One region of the Pectobacterium parmentieri genome, then DNA from elsewhere that is predicted to be linked to it. Evidence: predicted binding sites of a transcription regulator. Region 1 holds the regulator's gene; each other region holds the start of a gene.

Region 1 (10,141 bases):
GGCATGGTTGCAACACCTAATCCAGCCAGCAATGCACGTCGTTTATCATCTAGCGAGCTCACCGTCAGACGCTGCTGCTTATCCAGCAATTGCACGGTCAGAACTGGACGTTCACGCGCGGTATCTGCGACGGCAATTCCACGGTATTTCACACGAGTCGCATCCGACAGCGGCTCAGGCTCCTGATGGATGGGATGCTCTGGGCTAGCGACGTAAACGTTGTTCATCGTGTACAATTTGCGGGTATTCATCTCAGAAGACGCACGAAAATGCATGTCTGGCGCAATCACGATATCGGCACGCCCTTGTTCAAGACGCTCCCACGCCCCTGCCAGCACTTCCGTCAGAATCGATACCTGCGTATTTGCTTTGAGCGCCAGTTTATCGATTAGGGGAAAAATCCGCTGAGTTGGAATCAGGGCTTCCGTCACAATCGTCAGGTGCGTTTCCCAACCGCGAGCCAGCGCTTCCGCATCGGTGGTGAGCTTATCTGCGGCTTCCAGCAAAATACGCCCACGTTCCAGCAGCATGCGTCCGACATTCGTGAATTTAGTACGATGCCCGGAGCGATCGAACAACACCACATCTAACTCTTCTTCCAGTTTCTGCATGGTATAGCTCAGTGCCGAAGGCACCCTACCCAGCTCGTCTGCCGCAGCGGCAAAGCTGCCACGACGATCGATCGCATCCATCACCCTCAGGGCTTCCAGCGTCAATGCTCGTTCTCTCGCCATCTTCGTACTCATTCAGGAATTTTGAATATACCGACCAGATTAACTAGCTAACAATCCAACGTCCACACAATTACTATCGGTTTAAGAAATAATTATCTGGGGGATAAAAATTATGATCACACGAAGAGCAGCGGGGCAATGCGGCCAAGCCGACTATGGCTGGTTGCAGGCACGCTATACTTTCTCTTTCGGTCACTATTTTGACCCACAGTTGCTGGGCTATGCTTCTCTTCGCGTGCTCAATCAGGAAGTACTGGCACCGGGGGCATCATTCCAGCCGCGCACCTACCCACGGGTTGATATCCTGAACATTATTCTTCAGGGCGAAGCAGAATACCGTGACAGCAACGGCGGCCATATTCAGGCTAAAGCTGGCGATGTTTTGTTGCTCGCCACTCAGCCAAACGTCAGCTACAGCGAACATAATACCAGCGCCAGCAAGCCGTTAACACGGCTGCAATTATGGCTGAACGCCTGCCAGACCAGAGAGAACATCCCATTGCAGCGCATGGGACTCAATTCATCAAATCATACTCTGCTTGCCTCACCGGAAGGCGAGCAAGATAGCCTGCAACTGCGCCAACAGGTTTGGATCCACCATGTCGATCTCCAACCGGATGAACAAAGCACGATAGTGCTACAGGGAAATCAGGCGTATCTCCAACTGATTCACGGTTCAACGACGGTGAACGGTGGCCAGCACAGTGAAACATTACACTGCGGCGATGGTGCCTTCATCAAGGAAGAAACAGCGTTGACGCTACAGGCAGACACTCCTTTGCGGGCACTGCTCATCGATCTGGTCGTGTAGTTCTTCTTCCCGTCACCTTCGTAGGAAAACGCCGCTCACTCGGCGTTTTTATTCAGTCGTGGTAAGATATCCGTCTTGTTCCTCAATGTGTCAGGGTGATATGACAATGGATTCAACCAAACAGGACAAACTTCTTGCCCAGGCTGAACAGATTTGTCAGCAGCGCGCGGTGCGTCTAACGCCACAGCGGTTGGAGGTTTTACGCCTTATGGCACAACAGGCGGGTGCGATCAGCGCGTATGACCTGCTGGATCTTCTGCGACTCACTGAACCTCAGGCTAAACCGCCTACCGTGTATCGCGCCCTGGATTTTCTGCTGGAACAAGGCTTCATTCATCGCGTTGAATCAAACAACAGCTATGTGCTGTGCCACCACATCGAAGACCACAGCCATACGTCTGCCCTTTTCATCTGCGATCGCTGTGGACAAGTCACTGAACGTCAAACCGAGGGTGTGGAAGAAACGCTACGTAACTTAGCGCAGCAGTCAGGATTTACGCTGCGTCACAGCGTTGTGGAAGCTCATGGGTTATGTGGGGACTGTCAGGAAGTGGCATCATGCAAGCAGCCGGATCATTGCGATCACGACCATACTGTTCCGATTAAAAAACGATAGCCCCAAGGGCTATCGTTTTTTGCTAACGGCTAGCTCCAGTCGCTGTTACGAATAACGCCAACCGCTAAGCCTTCTATCGAAAAACTTTGCTGACGCAGGTCGACAACGATAGGGGCAAACTCTTCATTTTCAGCGAGAAGATGCACCGTATTCCCCTGCTTCTTCAAGCGCTTCACTGTCACTTCATCGTCAATACGCGCCACCACAATCTGGCCGTTGCGCACATCTTCTGTTTTATGTACGGCCAGCAAATCGCCATCCATAATGCCAATATTTTTCATTGACATACCGCTGACACGCAACAAAAAGTCGGCGCTAGGTTTAAACATGGCAGGGTCAACCTGATAGCGGCATTCGATATGTTCCTGTGCCAGCAAGGGTTCACCTGCGGCCACACGACCAACCAGAGGAATACCTGTCTCTTCTTCCATTAGCAGACGAATACCACGAGATGCGCCCGATACAATTTCAATAACGCCTTTACGCGCCAGCGCTTTCAGATGTTCTTCAGCCGCATTCGGAGAGCGGAACCCCAGTTGTTGGGCAATTTCCGCCCGCGTTGGCGGCATTCCGGTTTGCGCAATATGATCGCGGATCAGGTCATAAACCTGCTGCTGCCTTGCTGTTAATACTTTCATTCCGCCCCCTGGTTGTTTATACAGTCTTGCTGTGAGTATATACAGGTAAGGCACAATTGGGAATCGAGATATAGGCAAAGCCCCTGACTTTTATTCATTTATGCGGGGCGTCAGGCAAAATGTTGCCAGAGGATGCTGCCCCATACAACAGCGGCTAACAAGATGGCAACAAAGACAGCCGCCGACCCGATATCTTTCGCACGACCGGACAATTCGTGGTGCTCTAAACCAATGCGATCGACGACGGCTTCAATGGCGCTGTTAGCCAGTTCAAACAGCATAATCAATACCACAGAACCAATCAGCAGCAGTTTCTCAACCAGCGTAACCGGCAGTAAACAAGCAATAATAACGCCGACAATCGTCAGTATCGTTTCCTGACGAAACGCCGCCTCGTGCTGCCACGCCTGCTTCAGCCCTTTAAGGGAATAACCGGTAGCCTTAATAATCCGGGTCATCCCCGTTGCTTTATTCATTTATCCTCCATTTTTATACTCTAAATAATTCGCATTTTAACGCGCTTACGTTGTCTCATCACCACAGATCTCCGACGCAGTTTCTGGTATCCTTGCGGCGAATTGCTAACAAGAGGCTCCACGTTGTTATGTCAGGTTGGCGTAAAATTTACTATAAACTATTGAATCTCCCGCTGAAACTGCTGGTAAAAAGCAAAGTTATTCCCGCAGATCCAGTGGTCGAGTTGGGGTTAGATCCCTCACGTCCTATACTCTATGTTCTGCCTTATAACTCTCAGGCGGATCTCTTGACGCTACGCGCGAAATGTCTGGCATTGGGCTTACCCGATCCCTCGCAACCGTTCGAATTCAATGGCGTTGAACTCCCTAGCCACGTCTTTATTAATGACGGGCCGCGTGTCTTCCGTTATTACGTTCCCAAGCAGAAATCCGTCAAGCTATTCCACGACTATCTGGATCTGCATCGCGCCAATCCAGATTTAGACGTGCAGATGGTGCCCGTTTCCGTGATGTTTGGGCGCTCTCCAGGTCGGGAAGGTCATTCTCAGGCCACGCCACACCTGCGGTTACTCAACGGTATCGAAAAATTCTTTGCCGTACTGTGGCTAGGCCGCGACAGCTTTGTCCGCTTCTCCAGCCCGGTGTCGCTGCGCTATATGGCAACCGAGCATGGCACTGACAAAACCATAGCCCACAAACTGGCGCGCGTCGCGCGTATGCACTTCTCTCGCCAGCGTTTAGCGGCTGTTGGCCCACGCTTGCCGGTGCGTCAGGACCTGTTTAACAAGTTGCTGGATTCCAAAGCGATCAAGAAAGCCGTAGACGATGAGGCTCGCAGTAAGAAGATTTCTCATGAGAAAGCGCAGCAAAATGCGATTGCGCTGATGGAAGAAATCGCCGCCGATTTCTCCTACGAAGCGGTGCGACTGTCGGATCGCGTATTGAGCTGGACGTGGAACCGCCTTTATCAGGGGATCAACGTTCATAACGCCGAACGCGTTCGCCAACTGGCGCAGGATGGTCACGGCATTGTCTATGTGCCCTGCCACCGTAGCCATATGGATTATCTGCTGCTGTCCTACGTCCTGTACCATCAAGGCTTAGTCCCGCCGCACATCGCCGCAGGTATTAATCTTAATTTTTGGCCGGCGGGCCCGATCTTCCGCCGTCTTGGCGCGTTCTTTATTCGTCGAACCTTCAAAGGTAACAAACTCTATTCCACGATTTTCCGCGAATACCTGGGCGAGCTGTTTGCCCGTGGTTATTCAGTTGAATACTTCATGGAAGGCGGGCGTTCCCGCACGGGGCGTCTTCTGGATCCCAAAACCGGCACGCTGGCCATGACCATTCAGGCCATGCTCAGAGGCGGCACGCGCCCTATCACACTGGTGCCGATTTATGTCGGCTACGAACACGTGATGGAAGTCGGCACTTATGCGAAAGAGTTGCGCGGCGCGGTGAAGGAAAAAGAAGGCTTTATGCAGATGGTACGCGGTCTGCGCAAACTGCGTAACCTGGGTCAGGGCTATGTGAACTTCGGTGAACCGCTCCCGCTGACAACCTATCTGAACCAGCATGTACCTCAGTGGCGTGATGCGATTGATCCCATCGAGGCGCAGCGTCCAAGCTGGCTAACGCCGACAGTGCAGGATATCTCTATGGATATCATGGTGCGCATCAATAATTCGGCGGCAGCAAACGCGATGAACCTGTGCTCTACGGCGTTATTAGCATCGCGACAGCGTTCACTGACGCGTGAGCAAATGCACGAACAGCTCGATTGCTACCTGCAACTGCTGCGTCAAACTCCTTACCACAAGGATATTACGGCTCCCAAAAAGACAGCGAATGAATTGCTGGAACACGCGCTGAGCATGAACAAATTCGAAGTGGAGAAGGACAGCATTGGCGATATCATCATTCTGCCGCGCGAGCAGGCGGTTCTGATGACGTATTATCGCAATAACATCCAGCATCTGTTGGTCTTACCGTCGTTGATCGCCAGCATCGTCATCCATCATCGTCGGATTACACTTGCCGACGTCGTGCAACAAATCACGCTAATCTATCCGCTGCTGCAAGCCGAGTTGTTCCTGCATTATTCCAAAGAGCAATTACCGGACGTGCTGGAAACACTAGCTAATGAACTGATTCGACAACAGTTACTGTGCAGCCGTGATGGCGAATTAGCCATCAATCCGCCACGCATCCGCACACTACAACTGCTGTCTGCTGGCGTGCGTGAAACACTGCAACGTTATGCGATTACACTGTCTTTGCTATGTGCAAATCCAGAAATCAATCGTGGAACGCTGGAAAAAGAAAGCCGGAATATGGCACAACGTCTGTCCGTTCTGCACGGTATTAATGCACCGGAGTTTTTTGATAAAGCGGTGTTCTCGACGCTGGTTGCCACGTTACGCACAGCCGGGTATATCACCGACAGTGCGGAAGCAGCGCAAGGCGATATTATGGCAATCTACAGCATCCTTGGCGATCTGATCACTCCAGAAGTTCGGTTGACTATCGAAAGCGCCAGCTCATCCACCGAAATGGAAACAGCCAGTCAGGCGGTGGAAGAGGCAAAGCAGGAATAGCCAGACCGGAGTAACGGGAAAATGGCGGATAACATGCCCCCATCAAGCCGTGGATGCGTTTAGCATAATAAACGTCACCGAACATTCCGTCATAAAAAAAGCAGCGAGAAATCGCTGCTTTTTTGTCTCTACTGTCTACCTTACAGACCGAACAGCACACCGATAAATATCGCCATACCTGCATATTTATTATTGTGGAATGCCTTAAAGCAGGCATCACGTTCACGCCCAGCAGTCAGTATTTGCTGATAGACAAACATCCCACCAGCCACCAGCAGAGAAATAGTGTAGGGGGTTCCCAGTCCGGTGATGTATCCCAAAGCCAATAACAACGCCAGCATACTAAGCTGCAACAACCCGATGATGATATTGTCAAAACGACCAAATAAGATCGCAGTAGATTTCACGCCGATCTTTAGATCGTCATCACGATCCACCATCGCATATTGCGTATCGTAAGCCACCGTCCAGCAAATATACGCCAAAAACATCATCCAGCAGGTCACGGGCAGGCTTTCACTGACTGCCGCGTAGGCCATGGGGATCGACCAACCGAATGCCGCCCCCAGCACAAACTGAGGCAGATGGCTGACCCGTTTCATAAACGGATAAATCCACGCCAGAGCCAGACCGGCGACAGACAGCAGGATCGTCATCTTATTCAGCGTCAACACCAGACCAAACGCCAGTAAGACCAGCACCACAAACAGAACTTTGGCAGATTGCTCGCTCACCTCACCGCTGGGCAATGGGCGAGAAGCGGTACGTTTTACATGGCCGTCAAAATGCCTGTCGGCATAATCATTGATAACGCAGCCCGCTGCTCGCATTAAGAAAACACCAGCGACAAAAACAAAGAGCGTCCACGGTGCAGGTGTTCTCCCTCCTGCCAGCCACAGCGCCCATAGCGTTGGCCACAGCAGTAACAGAGAACCTATCGGTTTATCAATTCGCATCAAGCGACAATAAGCCAGCCATTTCCCTGCTGTAACACTTCTTTCCAAGGATTTATCTCCTCAAATTACCTGCCAACCTTCATCACTGGGTGTGTAATAAACCGGTGATTCCGGTAAGAAAAGCTCAGTCAACAGTAACGGATGCCCAGAAAGACACAGGCGGGAACGCCGCGCCCATAAGCCTTCGCAGCATCCGGTATGAATGTAATCACGCGTCAGCGATTTTTGCTCAAACAGATAACGACCTAACGGCTGATTACCTATTTTCGTCAAAGCCGCACCGGCACCTTCAAGTGTCTGTTGTGGGACAATCGTTCGACCGAAAAGCCAGGGGCGATCGTCACCATACAGCACAACTTCACGTAGCCAGTAACGTTCATCAAGCGGGAGTTGATCGCGCTCTTCGCCCAACGCCTGTGGCGTAATGAACCCCTCACGACAAAGCGTGACCCTCAGTTGGGCACAGTATTTTTCAAGCCGCTGCGTCATGGAACTGGTTTCCATCAGCCAGTCACCAATGTGTTCAGGCAATACCGAAGGGGGTTCAGTAAACCAGGATATGGTGCGCAGAAGCGTTGACGCATCGTCAGACATTGTCCCTACTCCAGACAGGGTCGCTTATCAATAAAGCATTCGTAAATAAAGTAAGCGTCCCTATTGTAGCGCAGAATGGTTCTCTCGATAACACGCTATAAAGGCATTCATCAACGATACGGCAACATTTCAGCAATGGGACTCAATGTGTAACGCATAAAAAAAGCACCACCCGGTATCGCAACCGGATAGTGCTCTTTAAGGGACAGAAAGACGTACTTCTGTAACCTGACGTCCTGCCACCGGAAAATGGCTTCCGGCGACAAGGGTGCCACATTACATCATGCCGCCCATACCACCCATACCGCCCATGCCACCAGCAGCACCTAAGTCAGGCGCATCGCCTTTAGGCAGGTCGGTGACCATACATTCGGTGGTGATCATCAGACCAGCAACGGAAGCCGCGAATTGCAGCGCAGAACGGGTAACTTTGGTCGGATCCAGGATACCGAAGTCGATCATGTTGCCGTATTCTTCCGTTGCCGCGTTGTAACCGTAGTTACCTTCACCCGCTTTAACGGTATTCGCAACCACAGATGGCTCTTCACCAGCGTTGGAAACGATCTGACGCAGTGGAGCTTCCATCGCGCGCAGCGCAACTTTGATACCCACGTTCTGGTCTTCATTCTGAGCAGTCAGAGAAGCCAGTTTAGCTGCAACGCGAACCAGCGCCACGCCACCACCAGCAACCACGCCTTCTTCTACCGCAGCGCGAGTCGCAGCCAGGGCATCTTCAACACGTGCTTTCTTCTCTTTCATTTCAACTTCAGTTGCTGCGCCAACTTTGATAACGGCTACGCCGCCAGCCAGTTTAGCCACACGCTCTTGCAGTTTTTCTTTGTCGTAATCTGAGGTTGCTTCTTCAACCTGCTGACGGATCTGAGCAACACGGCCCTGGATCGCAGCTTCTTCACCCGTACCATCGATGATGGTGGTGGTGTCTTTGTTGATAACAACGCGTTTTGCCTGACCCAGATCTTCCAGCGTCGCTTTTTCCAGTTCCAGACCGATCTCTTCAGAGATAACGGTACCACCAGTCAGCGTAGCGATATCTTGCAGCATCGCTTTACGACGGTCGCCGAAGCCCGGAGCTTTCACCGCAGCCACTTTCACGATGCCACGCATCGTGTTAACCACCAGCGTTGCCAGCGCTTCGCCTTCAACATCTTCAGCAACGATAACCAGCGGTTTGCCCGCTTTCGCTACGGCTTCCAGTACTGGCAGCATTTCGCGGATGTTGGAGATTTTTTTGTCAGCCAGCAGGATGAACGGGCTTTCCAGTTCTACAGCACCAGTTTCTGGCTTGTTGATGAAGTACGGAGACAGGTAGCCGCGGTCAAACTGCATACCTTCAACCACGTCCAGCTCGTCTTGCAGACCGGTACCTTCTTCAACGGTGATAACACCTTCTTTACCGACTTTATCCATGGCTTCGGCAATCATTTTGCCTACGGTTTCGTCGGAGTTAGCAGAGATGGTACCAACCTGAGCGATAGCTTTAGAGTCAGAGCACGGTACAGACAGTGTTTTCAGCTCTTCAACAGCAGCGATAACAGCTTTATCGATACCGCGCTTCAGATCCATCGGGTTCATGCCCGCTGCAACAGCTTTCAGGCCCTCAGTGATGATTGCCTGCGCCAATACGGTTGCGGTCGTGGTGCCGTCGCCTGCTGCGTCATTCGCTTTAGAGGCAACTTCTTTCACCATCTGTGCGCCCATGTTCTCGAACTTGTCTTCCAGTTCGATTTCACGCGCTACAGATACGCCGTCTTTAGTAATGGTCGGTGCACCGAAGGATTTATCCAAAACTACGTTACGGCCTTTCGGGCCCAGGGTAACCTTCACTGCATCAGCCAGTACATTCACGCCGCGTAGCATTTTTACGCGAGCGTCATTACCGAATTTTACGTCTTTAGCTGCCATGGTGTATTTCCCTTAAATTCGTTCAGTTCAGATGATTACGCGCAATTACGCTTCAACAATTGCCAGAATGTCGCTTTCAGACATGATCAACACTTCTTCGTTATCGATCTTCTCTGCTTTCACGCCATAGCCATCATTGAAAATAACGATGTCGCCCACTTTCACATCCAGCGGCTTCACTTCGCCATTTTCCAGGATACGTCCGTGACCTACGGCCAGAACTTCACCACGGGTAGATTTACCAGCAGCGGAACCAGTCAGTACGATACCGCCAGCAGATTTTGACTCAACTTCTTTGCGCTTGACGATCACGCGGTCATGCAATGGACGAATATTCATTGATAGCTCTCCTTTGAGAAAGTCCATATCGGTTTAGGATAAACGCCGACTATGTTTTCATAACGACTATGTTTTCATAATCGGCCTTGTGGTGTTTTAAGTGGGGGCGTTTAATCGCCCTTCAAGGGAGACAATTCATTTTTTTTGCGTTAGGCGGCTATGTATTACCGATAGCAGATAAAAAATAAGGATTATCAACATGATAATCCTTAGCGATTTTTCAAACTGTCGCGACGTTAGCGGTCATCCCGATCGTCCCGGTGTTCAATATTTCCGCGCCCGCCATCCTTACGCTGGTATTCACCTTCAAAGGTGTTCCCACCGGAAGGCGCTGCACCGGAGCCGGAACCCCAGATGTGCAGGTGAGGCATCAGTTTGAGCGTCAGGCTTTTCTGCACCGGCGGCAGCAATAGCAACAGCCCCAGAAAGTCAGTCAGGAAGCCAGGGATCAGGAGCA
Region 2 (10,141 bases), 2.0 Mb from region 1:
AATACAGGTCGGTGTTACTGGCGTCATCGCCCATCAGCAGGGTGGTGATAATCGCCTGACGCAGGCTGGCGACGGAGTTGGTCGCTGAAAGGGTTTCGATCGTGATCGTACCGGCATCAAAGTTGATGTGGCTACGCGTCTGATATTGATCGGTGTATTTAACGTAGTCTTTCGGACCGGCGATCAGAACTTCATTCATCCCCCAGATATTTTCGATGTTGTTGGCAAATTGCCCCATCAAAATATCGAAAGCATTGGTATCCTTGAGAAATTCTTCGTCGTTGGTATTCCCTTTGTTTCCCGAACAGGAAACCAGCAACGGAGCAATCACCAGCAGAGCTAATATTTTCTTCATATAACAAGCCGTGTCGGAATAGGGACGTAAGCGGGCCCGAAAGCCCGCCATCTCAGTGGCTCGGAGGCGTGTAGCCTTCGATGTGAACGTCCTTCCCTTCAAACAGAAACTTGATCATCTCCTGTTCCAGTAGCTTACGGTCGTCAACATTCATCATGCTGAGTTTCTTCTCGTTGATCAGCATGGTTTGCTTGGTTTGCCACTGCGCCCAGGCTTCTTTAGAAATGTCGTTATAGATGCGCTTGCCCAGATCGCCGGGATAGAGCTGGAAGTCCTGCCCTTCGGCGTCGCGTTGTAAAAAAGTACAAAAAATCGTTCTGCTCATGCTTCTTCCTCATCAATTGCGCAGGCATTTAAACGTGTTGACTGTGGGTGAGCCAGTTCCCTCAGTAGGCGTTCTACCGGGGCGGCCAGTCCGACAGACGGCGGCTGCGCTAAGTTATACCAGAGACCCGCACCGTCATCCATGCAGGACCTGTTTTGTGAACGATCGTCCTGCGATACGTTCAGCCAGAGCGGAACAATATCCAGATGAAAATGGCTGAATGTGTGGCGGAACGCGACAAGCTGTTGCAATCCATCAGGATTCAGACCGCGTTGTTGCAGCCAGAGTTCCAATTCCTGACGTTCACTGAACTGTGGGAAGCAAAATAGCCCACCCCACAGGCCCACGGTAGGGCGCTGTTGCAGCCAGACCTGAGAGTCCTGTTGCATCAGCAGGAACCAGCCCGTTTTTTCCGGCAGTGTCTGCTTCGGTTTCTTACCGGGATATTGCGCCCAACTGTGGTTAGCGTAAGCAATGCAGCCGGTGTTCAGAGGGCACAGTTCGCACTTGGGGCGACTGCGGGTGCAAACCATCGCACCGAGGTCCATCATCGCCTGATTAAACTGGCTGACGCCTTCGGCGGGTGTCACATCCTCACTGCGCGCCCACAGTTTCTTTTCGACTTCTTTCTTGCCCGGCCAGCCGTCAACGGCGTAGCAGCGTGCCAGCACGCGCTTCACGTTGCCGTCAAGGATCGGGAAATGCTGGCCGAGAGAGAGCGACAACACCGCGCCTGCGGTAGAGCGCCCGACGCCCGGTAACGCCGCGACTTCATCAAAGGTGGTGGGGAAATCACCGCCGTGGCGCGACACAATGGTCTGCGCGGCTTTGTGTAGATTACGCGCACGGGCGTAGTAGCCCAGCCCAGTCCATAAGTGGAGCACTTCATCCAGCGGTGCTGCCGCCAGTGCGTTCACGTTGGGAAAGCGAGCCATAAAGCGTTGGAAATAAGGAATAACCGTGGTGACCTGCGTTTGTTGCAGCATCACTTCGGATAGCCATACTTTATAGGGCGTTTTCTCAAGCTGCCATGGCAGGGTTTTGCGGCCATAGCGTTGATACCAGTCCAGCACCTGATGGGCGAACTGTTGCGCTTGCATCATAAAATGGGGTCACTATCCGACAGGTAAAAAGTTTGACTGCGATTCCAGCACAGAGTGAATGTGCTGTAAACCGGAACTTTCCGAGGCAGTGGGCTTGCTAAACCGCGGTATCCTTGCATAATGCGCGTTTCCTTAATGTAATCGGACAGCAAGTAAGCACTCTTTATGATTAACAACGTCATTTCACCGGAATTTGATGAAAACGGGCGCCCGATGCGTCGTATTCGCAGTTTTGTCCGCCGTCAGGGGCGCTTGACCAACGGGCAACAGTTGGCGCTGGATAACTACTGGCCGGTGATGGGTGTGGAATATCAGACCGAACAGGTAGATTTTAACGCGCTATTTGGTCGTGACGCGCCAGTGGTGCTGGAAATTGGTTTTGGGATGGGAGCATCGCTGGTGACGATGGCGGCGCAGCATCCCGAACAAAACTTCCTCGGTATTGAAGTTCACCTGCCGGGCGTGGGGGCGTGCCTTGCTTCCGCACAGGAAGCGGGGATCAGCAATCTGCGCGTGATGTGTCATGATGCGCTTGAAGTACTGATGAAGATGATCCCCGATGGCTCACTATCCATGGTTCAACTCTTTTTCCCTGACCCGTGGCACAAAGCCCGTCATAATAAACGTCGTATCGTGCAGGTGCCGTTCGTCGAACTGGTGCAGAGTAAGTTGAAAGTTGGCGGTGTGTTCCATATGGCAACCGACTGGGAACCTTATGCGCAACACATGCTCGAAGTGATGACGTCTGTCGCTGGGTACCGTAATCTTTCCGATAATAATGAGTACGTTGTGCGGCCGGAATCCCGTCCGCTGACGAAATTTGAAGCACGCGGCCAGCGTTTGGGGCATGGCGTGTGGGATCTGATGTTTGAGAGGATAAAATAAAATGGCACAAGCTCGTAGCCGTCGTTTGCGTAAAAAACTGCACATTGATGAGTTTCAGGAATTAGGTTTTTCAGTCAGCTTTCGCTTTCCAGAAGGCACTGGCGTGGAAGACATCGATAAGCTGATGGATAAGTTCGTCGACGACGTCATTGAACCACAAGGCCTGGCATTTGAAGGCAGTGGTTATTTGCTCTGGGAAGGTTTGGTCTGCCTGCAAAAAATCGGTCACTGCACCGAAGAGCATCGTCAACTGGTTAGCCGCTGGTTGGAAGAGCAAAAGCTGACGGACGTGAAAGTCAGCAACCTGTTCGATATCTGGTGGGATCTGCCAGAACACCTGCTGTAATCCTTGGTCTTATCAAGGAATGCCTGAGCTGATTTTGGCTCAGGCGTTATTCGCCTCATCACTGGCATATTGCTATTTTCCCGCCACTGCCGTTGTTTTCTTCAGGAGAAAATATGTCGCGTAAAATGACCTTGGGTTTGTTGATGTTGCTGTCCTGGCACGCGCAGGCGGCTTACCAGTGCAACGTGAATCCGCAGGACGACATCATTATCAGTCCGCAGCAGGTACAGATCGTGGGTGCCAGCGGCAATTTACAACTTTCCCCGCAGGGCGATATCGTCCGTAACGGGACGCCATTGACCCTGAACGCCGAACAGCGCCAGAAATCCAAAGCCTATCAGGCGGATTTACGCCAGCAACTGCCGTGGATCGACCAAGGGGCGCAGCAGCATCTGGAAAAAGCGCGGGTCGCGCTGGATAAAGTCATCGTGCAGGAGCTTGGCAGCGACAGCAATGTGCGCAATCGTCTGACCACGCTGGATAAACAGCTTAAACAGCAGATGAACCGTATTATCGAACACCGCAGCGATGGCCTGACGTTCCACCATCAGGCGATCAAGCAGGTTGAGCAAGATGGCAAGCAAATCGTGCAGCAAAGCATGGGCGGCGTCTTGCAGGACAGCCTGAATGAAATGGGCGTAAAACAAATGTCCAGCGGCGGCAACCCGCTACAGGCGATGATGGGCAACCTAGGTGGTTTACAGAAAGCGATTCAGGCTGAGTGGAACAATCAGGAACTTGAATTCCAGCGCTTTGGTGATGATGTGTGTAGCCGCGTCACGTCGTTGGAAAACCAGCGCAAGGGCCTGTTGCAGTCGCTGAAGTAATTGTTCAGCGTTCTTGTGCATGCATTAAAGAAAACCGGGCAATGCCCGGTTTTTTGCGTTTACGGTGCTGGGAATGTGAAACGACGATGGATGGCTTCCAGTTCGTCAAGGATCTCGCCGTCCAGCATCAGGTTCTGGCTGTCGAGGTTGATTTGCAACTGCTCCAGTGTGGTCGCACCCAGCAGCGTACTGGCAACGAAAGGCTGTTGACGCACAAACGCCAATGCCATTTGCGCCGGGTTCAAACCGTGTTTTTGTGCCAGAGCCACGTACTCGGCAACTGCTGCCTGAGCCTGTGGGCCAGTATAACGTGTGAAGCGGCTGAATAGCGTGTTACGTGCGTCAACGGGTTTCGCGCCATTCAGATACTTGCCCGTCAGCGTACCGAACGCCAGCGATGAATAGGCGAGAAGTTCCACGCCTTCATGCTGGCTGATTTCTGCCAGACCAACTTCAAAACTGCGGTTCAGCAGACTATAGGGGTTTTGGATCGATACGATACGTGGCAGATCGTGTTTTTCCGCCAAATTCAGGTAGCGCATCACGCCCCATGGGGTTTCGTTGGACACGCCGATATAGCGGATCTTACCGGCGCGTACCTGTTCATTCAGCGCTTCTAGCGTTTCCAACAGTGTTACTACCGGTTTGTCGTCGGTATATTGCGGTTTGTCATCGGTATATTGATAGTTCAGCTTGCCAAAGCAGTTGGTCTGGCGCTGTGGCCAATGCAACTGGTAGAGATCGATATAGTCAGTATTCAGGCGTTGCAGGCTGGCATCCAGCGCGGCACGGATGTTTTTTCTGTCCAACGCCTGCTGTGGGCGAATGCTGTGATCGTTGCCGCGCACAGGGCCTGAGACTTTACTCGCCACAATTAATTTCTCGCGTCCGCCACGAGATTTTAGCCAGGACCCGATATAGCTCTCGGTTAACCCTTGCGTTTCTGGGCGTGGAGGAACGGCGTACATTTCTGCTGTGTCAATCAGGTTAACACCTGCGGCAATGGCGTGATCTAACTGGGCATGAGCGTCTGCTTCGCTGTTCTGTTCGCCAAAGGTCATCGTACCAAGACCCAGCACGCTCACTTCTAAAGAACTATGGGGAATACGGTGATATTGCATTGCCAGCTTCCTTATGTCTGAAAATAGCAGGCGTATTTCCCGTCATCTCCGCATGATTTGCTGCGATTCCAATGAGTTTGGGAAGACACACCTGAATTCGACTATAAACGAAGCCGTGGCGGGTGGGGAAGTCTCTTCTGTTATCCTTTTCGGATTATTCTTGATGATGCAGTCCGAGGTAGAGCGTTTCGGGCTGACAGCGATCTTAGCGCTGTACGATCTGGGAAATCTGGTCGCTGTTGATTTGTTTCTGATTACCTTGCTCATCGGTGTAGCTGAGCAGCCCGGTATCTTTATCTAACACGGGTTTCCCCTGTGTCAGGAGCATTTGCCCCTCTTTTGTCGCCATCACGTAGTCACTGGAGCAGCCCGCAAGGGTAAATAATAGTGCCAGTGTTATTGCCATTTTCAGCCGTATTTTCATTGTATTAACCCATAAAGAAATCTAACGCTTAAGGTGAGTCTAGCAAATGGTCGTGTGGGATAACGTAGGAATAATGGAAAAAATGCGTTTGGAAGGCTTAATTATGTATCACTCGACTTGCATAAAGTGGCGGGCCAGCAGTGGCGCAGTAAAGGTTTTCTTCAAATAGAACCCGCGTGGTAGGGTCAAAATCGGTTGACCAAATTCGCCAATCGCCTCTGTTAATGCCCGGCTATTTGCTGCCTTGGGGCGTAATTGCAGCACTTCACCATGTCGGGCGGTGATGCTTTCTACCTTGCCAAGTACGATCAGATCCATCAGCTCTTCCCAATCACAGCGTAGTTGCTCTTCTTCTTCTTCATTGGGGCTCCACATCAGTGGTGTACCAATACGGCGTTCCCCCAGCGGGATGTGACGCGAGCCTTCCACCGGAATCCACAGTACCCGAGCGAGCTTATGCCGCACGTGACTGCTTTCCCACGTCACGCCGCTGTTGCCTGTCAACGGTGCGACACAGACGAAGGTGGTTTCCAGCGGTTTGCCCTGTTCATCAATAGGGATAGTTTTTAGCTCAATGCCAATGTCAGGAAAATCCTGCTCAGGCTTACTGCCTGCGCTTGCGCCCAGAAAACGTTCCAGCAACATGCCAATCCAGCCTTTATCGCGTTTCAGGTTGGCGGGGAGGGGGAGGCGGGCGATGTCCGCTAATTCCGCGAGATTATAACTTGCGAGAGATTGCGCACGTTCCAGCAAGGCTTGTTCATTTTGTGGTGCTGTGGCGTGAACCGAGGGTGAATTCATAGGGGGTAGCTCGATGTTTTCCGCTCAAAAAAAATACAATAAATGCAAAAGACAAATACATAGCCTGCAAGGTTGTGGAGAGAAACAATAATAGCATGATTCATAGCGTTTTTTTTCAATGTGATGGCGATCACTGAATGCGGTTTTGCAAACTGTGCACGTATAGCCACCGACAATAAACAGGATTTTACACTAGGTTATCCACAGATATCTTGGATAACCCACATAAACATGAATTACTGGTTCCATTTACAGCCTTGACTCCCGGCCTTTTTGCTGTGTTTGCCTATTTATTGCCTGAGTTTGAGACATTCCCTGTGGATAAAATCGGCATAGTGCGATCTTTCGCCAATCTTGCATTGGATGCCATTTGAGCAAAAATTAAGGGGGCGTTATTTCGGTTGGAATTGATTGTAATTTAATGAATGAAAAGCACTATTTTTTAATTTTCAGTAATATTTTTTCTTCATGAAAAATGAGTTTCACTCACTTCTTCATGGGTTCTGCACAAAGATGTCCACAGAAAAAGTGAATAAACTGCGGGTTCTGGTCTTCACATGTTTATAACTTTGATCTTATCTGTGGGTTATCTTAGTTTTATTCGTGTCACATGCTTTCTAAGCAGTGGTTTACCGCCTGACGGGAGTGTGAAACAATCGGGTTATCTTTGCATTGATGTTTATTGAGGTAGTCCGGTGATCGATGATGATGGCTACCGCCCAAACGTTGGTATTGTAATTTGTAATCGGCAGGGGCAGGTGATGTGGGCCCGGCGCTATGGCCAGCACTCATGGCAATTTCCGCAGGGGGGAATTAACCCCGGTGAAAGTCCCGAGCAAGCGATGTTCCGCGAACTGTTTGAGGAAGTCGGGTTAAGAAAAAAGGATGTGCGCGTGTTGGCATCTACCCGTAACTGGTTACGCTATAAATTACCAAAGCGTTTGGTGCGTTGGGATACAAAACCGGTCTGTATCGGCCAAAAGCAGAAATGGTTTTTGCTACAGTTGATGTGTAATGAGTCGGATATTAATATGCAGAGCAGCGGCACGCCGGAATTTGATGGCTGGCGCTGGGTGAGTTACTGGTATCCGGTACGTCAGGTCGTCTCTTTTAAGCGGGATGTGTATCGTCGCGTGATGAAGGAATTTATCAACCCGGTGATCCTGCTTCAGGAGAGTGTTGCGGTTCGGATGGCGCCCCCTCCACCCGGTCCCCGGCGGAAAAGAGGGTAATTCAGGCACATTATGCTCACGCGCTTGCGAGAAATTGTCGAAAATGTTGCGGCAACGGCCCGCCTTAGTGATGCGCTGGACATTCTGGTCAATGAGACCTGTCAGGCTATGGACACGGAAGTCTGCTCCATTTATCTGGCCGATCACGATCGGCAATGTTATTACCTGATGGCGACGCGCGGGTTGAAAAAACCGCGCGGGCGCACGGTTACGCTGGCATTTGGGCAAGGTATTGTCGGGTTGGTCGGGCAACGTGCCGAGCCTATCAACCTGGCTGACGCTCGTGCGCATCCCAGCTTTAAATTCATCCCCGCTGTGAAAGAGCAACATTTCCGCTCCTTTCTTGGTGTCCCCATTATTTACCGTCGTCACCTGTTGGGCGTGCTGGTGGTTCAACAGCGCGAACATCGTCAGTTCGATAAAAACGAAGAGTCGTTCATGGTGACGCTGGCCACGCAGATGGCCGCGATCCTTTCCCTTTCGCAGATAAAAACGCTTTTCGGCCAATACCGCCAGACGCGCGTCAAGGCGCTGGTGGCTGCCCCAGGCGTGGCGATTGCCCCTGGCTGGCAGGATTGTACCCAGCCTTCTCTGGAACAGGTTTTTCCCGCATCGAGTTTGGACAGCGAGCGTGAGCGCTCCCGCTTAACACTGGCGTTAGAAGAAGCAACGGCGGAATTCCGTCGCTTTAGTAAACGCTTCAGTGCCAGTGCGCAAAAAGAGAGCGCGGCGATTTTCGATTTGTACTCGCACTTGCTGAACGACGCGCGGCTCAAACGTGAATTATTTCAGGAAGTCGATGCAGGCAATGCTGCTGAGTGGGCCGTCAAACTGGTGATCGAACGCTTTGCCGCGCAGTTCACCCATTTGCAGGATACTTACTTACGTGAGCGTGCCGGCGATCTGCGTGCGTTAGGGCAACGACTGCTGTTTCACCTCGACGATAATGCGCAAATCATGGGGCAGTGGCCTGAACGCTTTATCCTCGTGGCGGACGAATTAACAGCCACGCTGTTGGCAGAGTTGCCGCCGGAGCGGTTAGCGGGCGTCGTTGTCTATGACGGTGCCGCCAATTCGCATGCGGCGATCTTGGTGCGGGCCATGGGCATTCCGACGCTGGTTGGCGCGGAGATTCAGCCTGATTTACTGCATCAGCGCCAGTTGATCATTGACGGTTATCGCGGTGAACTGTTGGTCGATCCAGAGCCTGTGCTGGTGCAGGAATACCAGCGTCTGCTGACGGAAGAAAATGAGCTAACTCGTCTGGCCGAAGGCGAGATGGAACAGCCCGCCGTGCTGAAAAGCGGTGAACGCATTCAGGTTATGCTGAATGCGGGCTTAAGTGCCGAACATGAAAAACGCTTTATCAATCAGGTTGATGGTGTCGGGCTGTACCGCACGGAAATCCCTTTTATGCTGCAGAGCGGGTTTCCGTCCGAAGATGAGCAAATGGCGCAATATCAAAGTATGTTGCAGCTTTATCCTACGCGCCCTGTGATGCTACGCACGCTGGATATTGGTGCAGATAAGCCGTTACCTTATCTGCCTATCAGCGAGGAGAACCCGTGTCTTGGCTGGCGCGGCATTCGTATTACGCTCGATCAGCCCGAAATCTTTCTGATTCAGGCACGTGCCATGCTGCGTGCTAATGCGCATATCGGCAATCTCAATATCCTGCTGCCGATGATCAGCAGTCTGGATGAAATCAGTGAAGCGCGCCGCCTGATTGATCAAGCGGCAGGTGAGGTAGAGGAATTATTGGGCTTCCCGCAGCCCAAGCCGCGGATTGGGATCATGATTGAGGTTCCGTCGATGCTGTTTCTGCTCCCTCATCTGGCTTCCCGTATCGATTTTGTTTCGGTTGGCACCAACGATCTGACGCAATATCTGCTGGCGGTGGATCGTAACAACGCCCATGTCGCATCGCTCTATGACAGCCTTCATCCTTCGATGTTGCAGGCATTGAGGATGATCGCTGCCGAGTGCGAACGGCATAATATTCCGCTTTCCGTGTGCGGTGAAATGGCCGGGGAAGCGCTTGGCGCACTGTTATTGACCGGACTGGGTTATCGTTCGCTGAGTATGAACGGACGCAGCGTGGCGCGAATTAAATACCTGCTGCGCCAAATTACGCTGGCTGAGTCGCAGACGTTGGTGCAGCAATTACTGAACGCACAGAGTGCGATGGAAGTCCGACAGTGGGCGGCGATTTTCATGGAAGAGCGTGGGTTGGGCGGCTTGATTCGTGGCGGGCGCTAATTTGTAGCGATGCGATTTTTACTGGTATCACTATTTAATTGCGAATAAATGTTTAATGACGGCTCAATGTTTTACAGAACTTTTCCCCGATGCGAGCAACGAGCGCGGGGGCGTATGCTATGATTCGCCACCGCGGTTTGCAGGAACTGATCCATTTTCCTGCCTTTTGCCTATCAATGACGATCCCGAAAGCAGGGATAACACAATAAAATATGTGGTGAATGATGACGACAAGCTATCTGGCATTTCCTCAGTTTGATCCAGTGATTTTCTCAATTGGCCCGCTGGCGCTGCACTGGTATGGGCTGATGTATCTGGTGGGTTTTGTATTTGCCATGTGGTTGGCGGTGCGTCGGGCAAATAAACCGGGTAGCGGTTGGACCAAGGATGAAGTCGAAAATCTGCTGTATATGGGGTTCCTTGGGGTCTTCGTCGGCGGGCGTCTGGGCTATGTTCTGTTTTA
Region 3 (10,141 bases), 2.4 Mb from region 1:
GTTGTTGATCTGAGAGAACAGGTAAGCATCAGATGGGTCAACAACCAGACCGCAGATTACGCCAGGGAAGGAGTTACAAGCCAGCATTGCGCCTTGGCCAGTACCGCAACCGGTCACAACGAAATCAGCCGCGCCAGAGTTCAGCAGGATAGCTGCCAGAATACCGTTCTGGATGTAAGTCAGTTGCGCTGCATCTTCAACGGCGTATTGGCCGTAGTTGTGTACAGTGTGACCCAACGGTGCAACCGCTTTGGTCAGAGACTCGGCGATGATGGCGTTTTTAGCAGCCTGGCTGTTCTCGTTAATCAGTGCAATTTTCATGTTCGTTCCTTTTCTGTGACGGACAAATACATTTTTTAAAACTGTATTTCAATTTGATGTGTGCAGTATACCGTTTCAAAAATAAAGCGCAAATCGTGGAAGCAAAGAATGCGGCACAGCCCATAAATTTGGGAAAAACACGATGAAAGAAAAACAAGTGATGTTGGGATAAGTTTTTGAAAAATTGTAATTTATTTCAGAATTATAGGTGATGGGATCCTGTGCCAGAGAAGGTGAGCGTATTGCTCCGTGCTTCCCTGTTACGGTGGGTTACCGGATAAAGCCCACGGCTGCCGAAAATGGAGAGTCACAACAGCGTAAAGACAAACGGAATGATCAACGTACAACGCCGGACTGTCTCCATCGTGCTGCCGAGTAGAAACGCGCTCCATACTTTTCACTGTTATACACAATCTGACAAACAAATGCCCTCCACACCATTACTATGAGTGATAGCACCATCTAGTGATGTCACTTTTCCTTGAGGAATGAAAATGAATAATTGGCTGCAACAAATTCAGGGCTTATTAGGTTCCGCTAGCAAACAGGGGAGTCATCATCAAGGGGGAAAAAACGGCAATTTGGGTGATATGCTGAAGCCCGCAGCGCTGGGGGGGTTGGCGGGAGTTTTACTATCAAATAAATCCACGCGAAAAATCATGGGTTCATTGGGTAAAAATGCTCTGATCATTGGTGGCAGTGCGGCGGCGGGTGTCGTGTTATGGAACCAGTATAAGAAACGCGTTCGTGACACACACCAGGAAGATCCGCAGTTCGGCTCTCAGTCTTCGGCTAATGATATTCGTGCACGGCGTTTGATTCAGGCTCTGGTTTTTGCTGCCAAGAGCGATGGACATATTGATGCAACGGAAAAACAGCGGATTGATGAAAATATTCAGCAACTGCAATTGGGCAGCGAGGCGCAACGCTGGGTACAGGAAGCCATAGAACAACCGCTTGATCCGATTTTGCTGGCGAAAGACGTGAAGAATGAAGAAGAGGCGCTTGAGGTCTATTTCCTTAGCTGCGCGGTCATTGATGTTGATCACTTCATGGAGAAAAGCTATCTGGATGCGTTAGCAACGGAGCTGAAGATACCGCAGGACGTGCGCCAGTCGATCACTAATGAACTTAAAAGCCCAACATGATAAGTCGAGTGATTTAGGGCTGCGGTTGGATGTAATCGGATAAATAGAAGAGATAGCGCGGGCGAAAAATTCTTCGCCCGCAATCCAGTCTGGTACTTAGAAAGCGCTGGTGTCTTTGAACAGACCGACTTTCAGTTCAGCAGCAGTATAGATCTGTTGACCGTCAACCAGCACTTCGCCATCAGCAATACCCATTACCAAACGGCGATTAATTACGCGTTTGAAGTGAATGCGGTAAGTCACTTTTTTCGCTGTCGGCAGAACTTGCCCGGTGAATTTGACTTCACCCACGCCGAGTGCGCGGCCTTTGCCTTCGCCACCCAACCAGCCCAGATAGAAGCCGACTAGTTGCCACATGGCATCCAGACCAAGGCAGCCTGGCATTACCGGATCGCCAATGAAATGGCAACCGAAGAACCACAGGTCAGGCGTGATATCCAATTCGGCTTCTACATAGCCTTTGCCGTAGTTACCGCCGTCTTCCGTCATTTTAACGACGCGGTCCATCATTAGCATGTTAGGGGCGGGCAACTGAGGGCCTTGTGGGCCGAACAGTTCACCACGACTGGAGGCAAGGAGGTCTTCTTTTGTATAGGATTCGCGTTTATCTACCATGGTCTCTGTAAGCCTTGTTTTAATGAAGCACGCAGGTTAGCGTACACCTGTACGCTGGGCAAGTCTGTTGCGTCTGGTTGAACCAGTTGGTTTAACGGAAAAACCAAGGAAAACGTCTGCGTTCCTGTGGTAAAAGTTGTCCAATTCGTTCACGGATCGCCGCTAACAGACTTGGCTGCTGCTCATCGTCATAAGCGAAATTGGTCAGTAATGACACCGCTTCCGGTGCAGTTTCTACTGGGAACAAATGGAATTTCCCGTCGCGTACCGCTTCAACCACATCCTCCTGTAAGCACAGATGGCGTAGGTTAGCTGCCGGTAAAATCACGCCTTGAGTTCCCGTTAATCCGCGACGCTGGCAAACCTCAAAGAACCCTTCTATTTTCTCATTCACGCCACCAATTGGCTGTACGTGACCAAATTGATCGACGGAACCGGTAACGGCGAACTGCTGATTGATTGGTTGTAAAGATAGGGCGCTGATCAGAGCACACAGCTCTGCCAGTGAGGCGCTGTCACCATCAACTTCGCTGTACGATTGCTCGAAGACTATGGATGCTGAGAAAGGAAGTTGTTGATCAAGCTCCAATTCGGTAATCAGGAACGCTTGCATGATCATCATGCCTTTAGCGTGTAAATTGCCAGCAAGTTCGGCTTTGCGTTCGACATCAGTGAACTCACCGTCGCCGGCATGAACGACACAGGTGATTCGTGTCGGTTCGCCAAAGGCAATGGGGTAGCCAGGGAATTCCAGTACGGAAAGCCCGTTAATCTGGCCGACAACTTCGCCTTCTGTTTCGATCAGAATCTGGCCAAGTTCTATTTCATCCTGCATACGTTCACGCAGGTAGCCCTCACGCCATTGGCGCGCGGCAATGGCATCGACCAGTGCCTGCTCCGTAATCTGACCATCTCTGGCGTACAGAGACGCATATTTTAACTGGCTGATTAGCCAGCGTGGGCATAATGGCAAATTACCCTGATCGCCACTGTAACGCACCGCACTGTTCACGAATGCCGGCCAGGCATCTGCATCCAGCAGCGGCAGTTGATTTTCGTTGCATAACGCATTGATGTAAGTACACCAGCGCGCCATATCATCTGTCTCAATCAACTGTAGTTGTGCTTCGAACTCACCGTAAATCGCGTGTTCGCCTAATTCTGGCTCCATATCATGAATATCCGCCAGACTTTCCCGGTCACCGATAATAATCAGACGAATATCGAGTGGGATCGGGGGCACATCAACGGGAAGAGGTTTGCGCTCGTCTGGCGACTGCCAGCGATAGATCCCCTCAGCCATAATCTGCTTCAGACGCAGCCACATTAAAGGCTGAGCCAGCAATGCTCTGGCTGACAGGATCAATGTACCGCCATTAACTTGATGAATCAGCCCTGGATGCAGTGTGATTTCATCGTGGAAATTGCGCAGACAGCCGAAGAGTTGTTCGGGTTCGATCCATTCCTGATAGCCACAGGATTGCTGTGCGGCAAAATTATCCGCAGGCTGTGTGGCGGGTTCGACCCGGATATAACGACCCTCAATGATGTATTTACTGCCATGTATCGCCCCGGAGTCTGGCCTGATGGCGCTCAGCGCCCGGGCGATCAATGCCATGTATTCATCGTTCTCTTGCGCTTTCAACAGCATAAAGTGGGAAGGGGAACGAGGGTGGCAAAAGAGCGTCAGGCTATCTGCCAGACGCGACTGAATAGCGGAGAATTCAGCAGGAGCAAGCTGAGCTGCCTGAGTGAATAGCGTTTGATAAGGCGTATTATTAGGCAGTAAATGCTGCCATGAGAGTCGGTTACTGGTCAAAGTATCAATGTAATCGTCTAAAGGAAAAGCGTGATTATACAAGAATAATGCGGACTGCGCATAAGGAGAGTCATCTCTCCGTCATCTTTCACACGTTGAAGTTGGATCATGTTTGGCTAATCATCTTAAAAACAGCGAGAGAACTGCCAGAAAGCGGTCAAAATCAGGGAAAACTGTTATGCTGAAAGTAACGTTACGCGGTCACTGAAGAATTTAATATGAAATATCAACAACTAGAAAATCTTGAGTGCGGGTGGAAATGGAAATACCTGGTGAAAAAGCATCGCGAGGGAGAAGCGATTACGCGTTTTCTGGAGCAAAGTGCGGCGGATGATGCTGTGCTGGCATTGCTGAAAATGGAAAACCAGCCAGTGAAAGTGTTGGAGTGGATTGCGCAATGTATGAATCCCACCTTAGAAAATCGTATGAAGCAGACGATCCGCGCACGGCGTAAACGCCATTTTAATGCGGAACACCAACATACGCGTAAGAAATCAATCGATTTGGAATATTTGGTCTGGCAGCGCCTTGCGGCTCTCGCTCAGAGGCGCGGGGTGACCTTGTCAGAAACGATTGTACAGTTAATTGAAGATGCTGAGCATAAAGAGAAATATGCCAGCCAGATGTCGCTGCTCAAGCAGGATCTTAAAGACATTCTGAATAATAAAGACGAAAAATGATTGGTATTTGTTATTTATCTTGCCGAAAAACGGACATAAAAAAGTGCAGGGAGCGTTTTCCAACGTTGCATAGCAACGGCTCGCAGGGTGACGGACAAGAATGTACTCCATAAAAAAAACCTCGCCGAAGCGAGGTTTTTTTCGTTAATAACTTAAGCCTGAGGCTGAGTTACAACGTCTTTGATGCCTTTAACTTCGATCTCTACGCGACGATCCGGTGCCAGGCAGTCAATCAGCGCAGCACGAGGTTTCACGTTGTCACAGGTAGAACCAGTAACTGGTTGAGATTTACCCAAGCCACGAGCAGAGACTTTATTCGCAGGGATACCTTTAGAAACCAGGTAATCCACTACGCTCTGTGCACGTTTTTCAGACAGAGCTTGGTTGTATTGCTCTGAACCTAAACGGTCAGTAAAGCCCAGAACAACAACGGAACCGTCTTTCGGATCCAGAGAGCTCAGTTGAGTGTACAGTTGATCCAGTGATTGCTGGCCTTCTGCTTTCAGCGTTGCTTTGTTGAAGTTGAACAGGACGTCAGATTTCAGGGTGAAACGCTTGGTTTCAACAACTGGAGCTGGTGCCGGGGTTGGAGCTGGAGCAACAACAGGGGCAACACGGTCATCTTGGCCGAAACGGTAAGACAGGCCAACGCTCATCAGCAGGTTGTCTGGACGGGCACCAACGGTACCAGCGTCACCAATGTTGCTTACCCACTGGTAGTCAACACGTGTAGCCCAGTTTTTGTCGATAGCGTATTCAATACCAACAGCAGCCAGCGGAGAAACGCCAGTGTCGTTGTTGTTGAGATGAGTACCGCTTCTGTCTGCGTGGCTGTCAGTGCGCCATACCAAACCGCCCAGACGGGTGTAAACGTCTAGGTCCGGCATCACTGGGTAGCTCAGTTTAGTAGCCAGTTGGATGCCTTGCGCTTTGAAGCTAGCACTGTCTGCTGCATTAGTATCAGAACCAGCATATTTCATGCGGCCTAACCAATCGTAGCCCAGTTCAAAACCCAGATATGGGTTGGCTTGATAACCAACAAACGCACCCGCACCTAACTTGCTTTTGATTGGGTTGTTAACGACACCAGTGTAACCATTGCCGTAGAAACCAGTATCGTGGAATTGAGACACGCCCAGTTTACCACCGGTGTACCAGGTATTGTCTTTAGGAGCTGCTTGCGCGATAGTCGCGAAGCTAGCCAGTGCCACTGCAACTGCGATAGCTGTTTTTTTCATTTTACGCCTCATTATCATCCAAATCGGCAATTAACCTGGAGGGCTAATAAACCTTTGGTTAAAATCCTTTGGTTGGAGACTTTGCCCTTATTTATGACTTACTGTCAGTCAACTGACGTTATAAAAGAGCAACTCCAGCGAGTTAAAGTCTACAACGTGATGAGAAAGTTACAAGTATGATGTGACTTGCGTCATAGGAAAAACGCACGAATCATACACACTTACTAACAAATAGTAGATGGTTTTGACAGATCTTATGCCGTTGGGATGTATTAAATATAGGCAAAAAGCCCGCAGAATACCGCTTTGCGGCGATCTACTGGACATATAACGTGATTAAGCTGAGAAAAATCTTAATTTACTTAATGATACAATGTCGAATGAATTTTAAGGCTGGGAAACAGTCTATAGGCGTCCCCGCTGGCATTTTCTGGGCGCATAATAAAGCCGTATGTATTTCCTGCCTGCGCGGCACCCCGTAACCGAACTTTCTCTTCTTCCGTCAATTCGTGCGGCAGCCAACACAAAACGGCGCTGTAATTTCCTGTCAGTAACGCTCTTTCCATGGCATCAACGGTAAACAAGGGGTTGATGTGGTTGAGTTGCACTATTTTATCCAGCGGCAATCCAGATTGCTCTACCCAAGGGCGACTCAATTTTTGCTGAGGAGAAAGCCATAGTAGCCAGCGAGACTGTGCACCTAGCTGTTGTAAGAGCGGTAGTAACAGGTGTGTGACTATGGGCTGATCGGCGTTGTACACGACTTCGCTGATAATACCGCCCGTGGCAACCGAAGGTTTTGCTGTGTGTTGATTGGTAGAAAACGATGATGACTGGACGTTGTGAGAGCTGATTGATTGCGTACGCATAATGAGTTCCACCCATAGTGTTACTGTATGGATGTACAGTAACTGCTGTGTGCGTGAAAATCAACCTGATTTTTTGAAAGCGCTTCGCATATTCTTTATGCAAGAGATAGTAAACACATTTACTGTTTGAAGCACCCTCGGAGGTGTGGTTAATTATTTGTTCCTGCTACAAATATTTTAACTGTTCAGGAAGAGATCATTTCAATACTAAGGATTATGGCAATGAAGCAATCATGCAAAAAAAGGATTTTGCAATCTCAGCATTCTTTTTCATCTTTAGGGGACATCACTTCGCGTTCCCAATTTGGTGGCTACAGCATCGCAGCAAATAAAACGATTTTTGGATTGGTGTCGGAGGGGGAACTTTATCTTCGCGCCAGTAAAAAAGATGAAAAATATTTTCAGCAGCGTGATATGCCACACCTGATTTATACCAAACGCGGTATGCCGCTACCGCTGAACTACTTTCTTGTTGATGAAGTATTATGGCAAGAACCTGTGCAGTTATTGGCTTTTGCCCGACTGGCGTTGATGGGGGCGCAGTATGATCAAATAGTCAAAAATTCGAGCGGGCGGTTAAAGGATCTTCCGAATCTTAATCACGATATTGAACGTTTACTGTGGAAAGCGGGGATAAAGAATGTTGATGAATTACAGCATTATGGCGCGAAAAATAGCTATCTTGAGTTGCGGAAAGTCCGGGCTAATCTGAGTGTTAATGTGCTATTGGCGCTGGCTGGCGCAATTTGTGGCACGCATCAGGCAGCACTCCCTCACAGCATTCGTAATGAACTTTTGGAGTGGTATAAGAATAATGCGGTTTCCAAAGGGCCAAAACACTAAGCGTTTCCCCCTGTTTTACTGTGCAATCATGTCATTTTTTAGCTGTACGAGTTCGGGTAAGAGGCCGATCAGCAAGCCGATTTGCTGAATCACTAATGACTCTTTACTGTCTGATTCAAGTGAAAGGGATTGAATGCTGGTGGCAATAGTTTCCAATCCCTGATTGATACGTAAACTTTCCTCTTCGCGGCAGTGTAGCGCGTCATCAACATGACACACGGCATCATCCAGACATTGCAGCGTTTCCGATGACGTTATTTTTCCACGGTGTGCGCCGAGCGTTGAGATATAACTTAACAACGTATGATTCAGGCACATGAAACGGAATGCGTTGTCCAGTTTGTTCCTGGTGGCGTGAGGTTCTGAGGACATATTTGACACAACCGATGCCAATTCTGCGTCGCAATTATGTGCATCGCGGCGGGCAATGCGATAAGGCAAGCTATTATCTTTCCCCTGATGATATTGAATCATGATCGCATCAAGATAACGGCAGTTGGCATTTAATGTTTTATTGATAACGGTCGGCAGGCCGCGGAAACGCCAGTCTGGCCAGATAAAGCTCACGGCCGCCCACGCGATGGCACACCCCAACAAGGTATCAATAATACGCGGCACTGCGACTTCAAAGCCTTCGCCCAAGAGGTTGAAACAGAGCAGGACAAGCAGCGTAATAAACATGGTCGCATGCGCGTACTGCACGTTACGAAAGGCGAAAAACAGTACGCCGCTAATGACGATCAGCGTGAGTTGTCCTTCCTGCGAAGGGACGAAGTATAGGATGGGAAGGCCGATTAAAATACCGGTCAATGTCCCGATAACCCTCAACGTCAGTCGTCGGCGAGTGGCGTTATAGTTGGGCTGACAAACGAACAAACTGGTCAGCAGAATCCAGTATCCATGCTGCAAGCCCGTTATTTGAATTAACGCGTAGCCGCTACAAAGCAGCACGGACATACGGATGGCATGACGAAACAGCGCTGATTGAGGCGTCAGGTGCCGACTAATGCGTAAGTGGATATCGCTCCAACCCGTTATGTTTTCATCTGCCAGTGTGTTTTCCGGATTGTTTTCTTGTTCAATGGCCTGCTCGGATTCGATGGTCGCCAACTGAGCATCAATGGCACGCAGATTGTTCAATAGATAAGTGAGCGCCTTAATTTGTGCGGAATCCGCCATGTTGCTGGCAGCGACGCGCGCAATAGCGGATTCGAGATGTACAAACGCTCGCTCAATACGGCTGTCGTGCTGATATTTTTGGTGCAGCAGAATGGATTGCGATAGCTGATGACAGGCTTTGGCCTGCATACTCAACAGACGTTGAAAGCGAAATAAGACATCGCTATAGCGTAATTTTTCACGCAATTGTGGATAGTAAACATGCGACGAGCTGGCACGTTCGTGAATATCCTGAGCGACAAAATAGTAGTGCAGCGTTTGGCGTGTTCCGCGTTGTCCGCGATCGCCACGCAGGCGCGTTAACAATGATGATTTGGTTTGGTTAAGTGTCGCAACCAATTGGCTGTTTGCCATTGCGACATCAATCAAGGGTTTGTTGGTGTCTTCCTCAATATCGGGATCGAATAGATTGGCTTTTGCATCCAGATAGCGGGACAACTGCTGATAACACTGTGCGAGATTGTCCTGTAACGGGCGAATCGGGAATATCAGATGGCCGAGCAGCGTCAGCAGATTGTACCAAGAGGCTCCGATCAACAGCATGATGGGTTGCTGATACCAATTGTCGTAAAGGGATATCCCCAGCATGGTGTAAATCGCGATCAGCAGTGCGCCGAATGCGATCGTCGCATAGCGCTGCCCTAATGCGCCGAGCAGGATAAAGCCACAGGTTGATACCGCCAGACCAATGGCAAACAACCAGGGATAGGGAAAAAGCAATTCGATCGAAACGGAAGCAACAAAAAAACAGGACAGCGTAATAAGCAAATTACGTAAACGCCCGGTGAGGCGATCGTCGAGATCGGTGAGGGCTGCGGCAACAACCCCCAGCGTGACCGGGATCGTCGAGGTTGGCTGGCCTAACCACCAGGGAACGGCCGCCGCACCACTGAGTGCAATAAAGATGCGGATGCTATACAGCCAACTGCTGTTATAGACATAGCGACGAATTCCTGGGACGACGGTGAGCAACGTAATATCCTTAGATGCCGTTAGCGATAGTGGCGGCGGGCATTATTTTCCCGCGCAGCCTGCGCTAATTCGACGGAAACCACGCGGCGTCCGACAGGCCATAGCGCAATGGCAGCAATTTTAAAGTTGGCAATGCCGACAGGAATGCCAATGATCGTAATGCACTGCGCGATACCGGTAATGATATGCGACAGGCAAAGCCACCAGCCAAAGAAAATAAACCAGAAGATATTAAGTAGGGAACCGCCCGCACTGAGAATGGCGCTTTTTTCATCGGGGCGTAGCTCATCAACATGGACGGCTTCATTGCCATAAGGCAAGAGCGACAATTTGGTGATTTCCCAGCATGAACGCGTTAGCGGTAAGGTAAAAATCAGCAGCACGCTGACGACGGTTGCCAGAAGCCAAGCTAATGTGGTGAAAAAACCACCTAGTACGAAATTAAGGATGTTCAACG

What was found. Region 1 encodes LexA, which represses DNA repair genes until DNA is damaged. Its sites were predicted from a motif close to TNCTGTATGTACATACAGNA; they were not measured.
Region 2: the regulator LexA is predicted to act here: its motif matches at 6,425-6,444, upstream of mutH (DNA mismatch repair endonuclease MutH).
Region 3: the regulator LexA is predicted to act here: its motif matches at 6,712-6,731, upstream of sulA (SOS-induced cell division inhibitor SulA).

What each region holds. Positions count from the first base shown of each region.
Region 1 covers NZ_CP015749.1:3,376,401-3,386,541, forward strand. The annotation lists gene A8F97_RS15290 (LysR family transcriptional regulator) at 1-734, opposite strand, end outside; gene A8F97_RS15295 (pirin family protein) at 847-1,545, shown strand; gene zur (zinc uptake transcriptional repressor Zur) at 1,652-2,161, shown strand; gene lexA (transcriptional repressor LexA) at 2,191-2,799, opposite strand; gene A8F97_RS15310 (diacylglycerol kinase) at 2,910-3,275, opposite strand; gene plsB (glycerol-3-phosphate 1-O-acyltransferase PlsB) at 3,404-5,872, shown strand; gene ubiA (4-hydroxybenzoate octaprenyltransferase) at 6,013-6,876, opposite strand; gene ubiC (chorismate lyase) at 6,889-7,422, opposite strand; gene groL (chaperonin GroEL) at 7,699-9,345, opposite strand; gene A8F97_RS15335 (co-chaperone GroES) at 9,391-9,684, opposite strand; gene A8F97_RS15340 (FxsA family protein) at 9,921-10,141, opposite strand, start outside.
Region 2 covers NZ_CP015749.1:371,295-381,435, forward strand. The annotation lists gene mltC (membrane-bound lytic murein transglycosylase MltC) at 1-355, opposite strand, end outside; gene A8F97_RS01615 (oxidative damage protection protein) at 408-680, opposite strand; gene mutY (A/G-specific adenine glycosylase) at 677-1,783, opposite strand; gene trmB (tRNA (guanosine(46)-N7)-methyltransferase TrmB) at 1,949-2,668, shown strand; gene A8F97_RS01630 (YggL family protein) at 2,670-3,014, shown strand; gene A8F97_RS01635 (YggN family protein) at 3,128-3,841, shown strand; gene A8F97_RS01640 (NADP(H)-dependent aldo-keto reductase) at 3,901-4,962, opposite strand; gene A8F97_RS01645 (YgdI/YgdR family lipoprotein) at 5,168-5,386, opposite strand; gene mutH (DNA mismatch repair endonuclease MutH) at 5,495-6,187, opposite strand; gene rppH (RNA pyrophosphohydrolase) at 6,883-7,419, shown strand; gene ptsP (phosphoenolpyruvate--protein phosphotransferase) at 7,432-9,678, shown strand; gene lgt (prolipoprotein diacylglyceryl transferase) at 9,903-10,141, shown strand, end outside.
Region 3 covers NZ_CP015749.1:987,286-997,426, forward strand. The annotation lists gene A8F97_RS04330 (RpiB/LacA/LacB family sugar-phosphate isomerase) at 1-321, opposite strand, end outside; gene A8F97_RS04335 (tellurite resistance TerB family protein) at 816-1,469, shown strand; gene fabA (bifunctional 3-hydroxydecanoyl-ACP dehydratase/trans-2-decenoyl-ACP isomerase) at 1,566-2,084, opposite strand; gene A8F97_RS04345 (AAA family ATPase) at 2,176-3,945, opposite strand; gene matP (macrodomain Ter protein MatP) at 4,122-4,583, shown strand; gene ompA (porin OmpA) at 4,736-5,821, opposite strand; gene sulA (SOS-induced cell division inhibitor SulA) at 6,184-6,690, opposite strand; gene A8F97_RS04365 (TfoX/Sxy family DNA transformation protein) at 6,913-7,533, shown strand; gene yccS (YccS family putative transporter) at 7,549-9,684, opposite strand; gene A8F97_RS04375 (YccF domain-containing protein) at 9,705-10,141, opposite strand, start outside.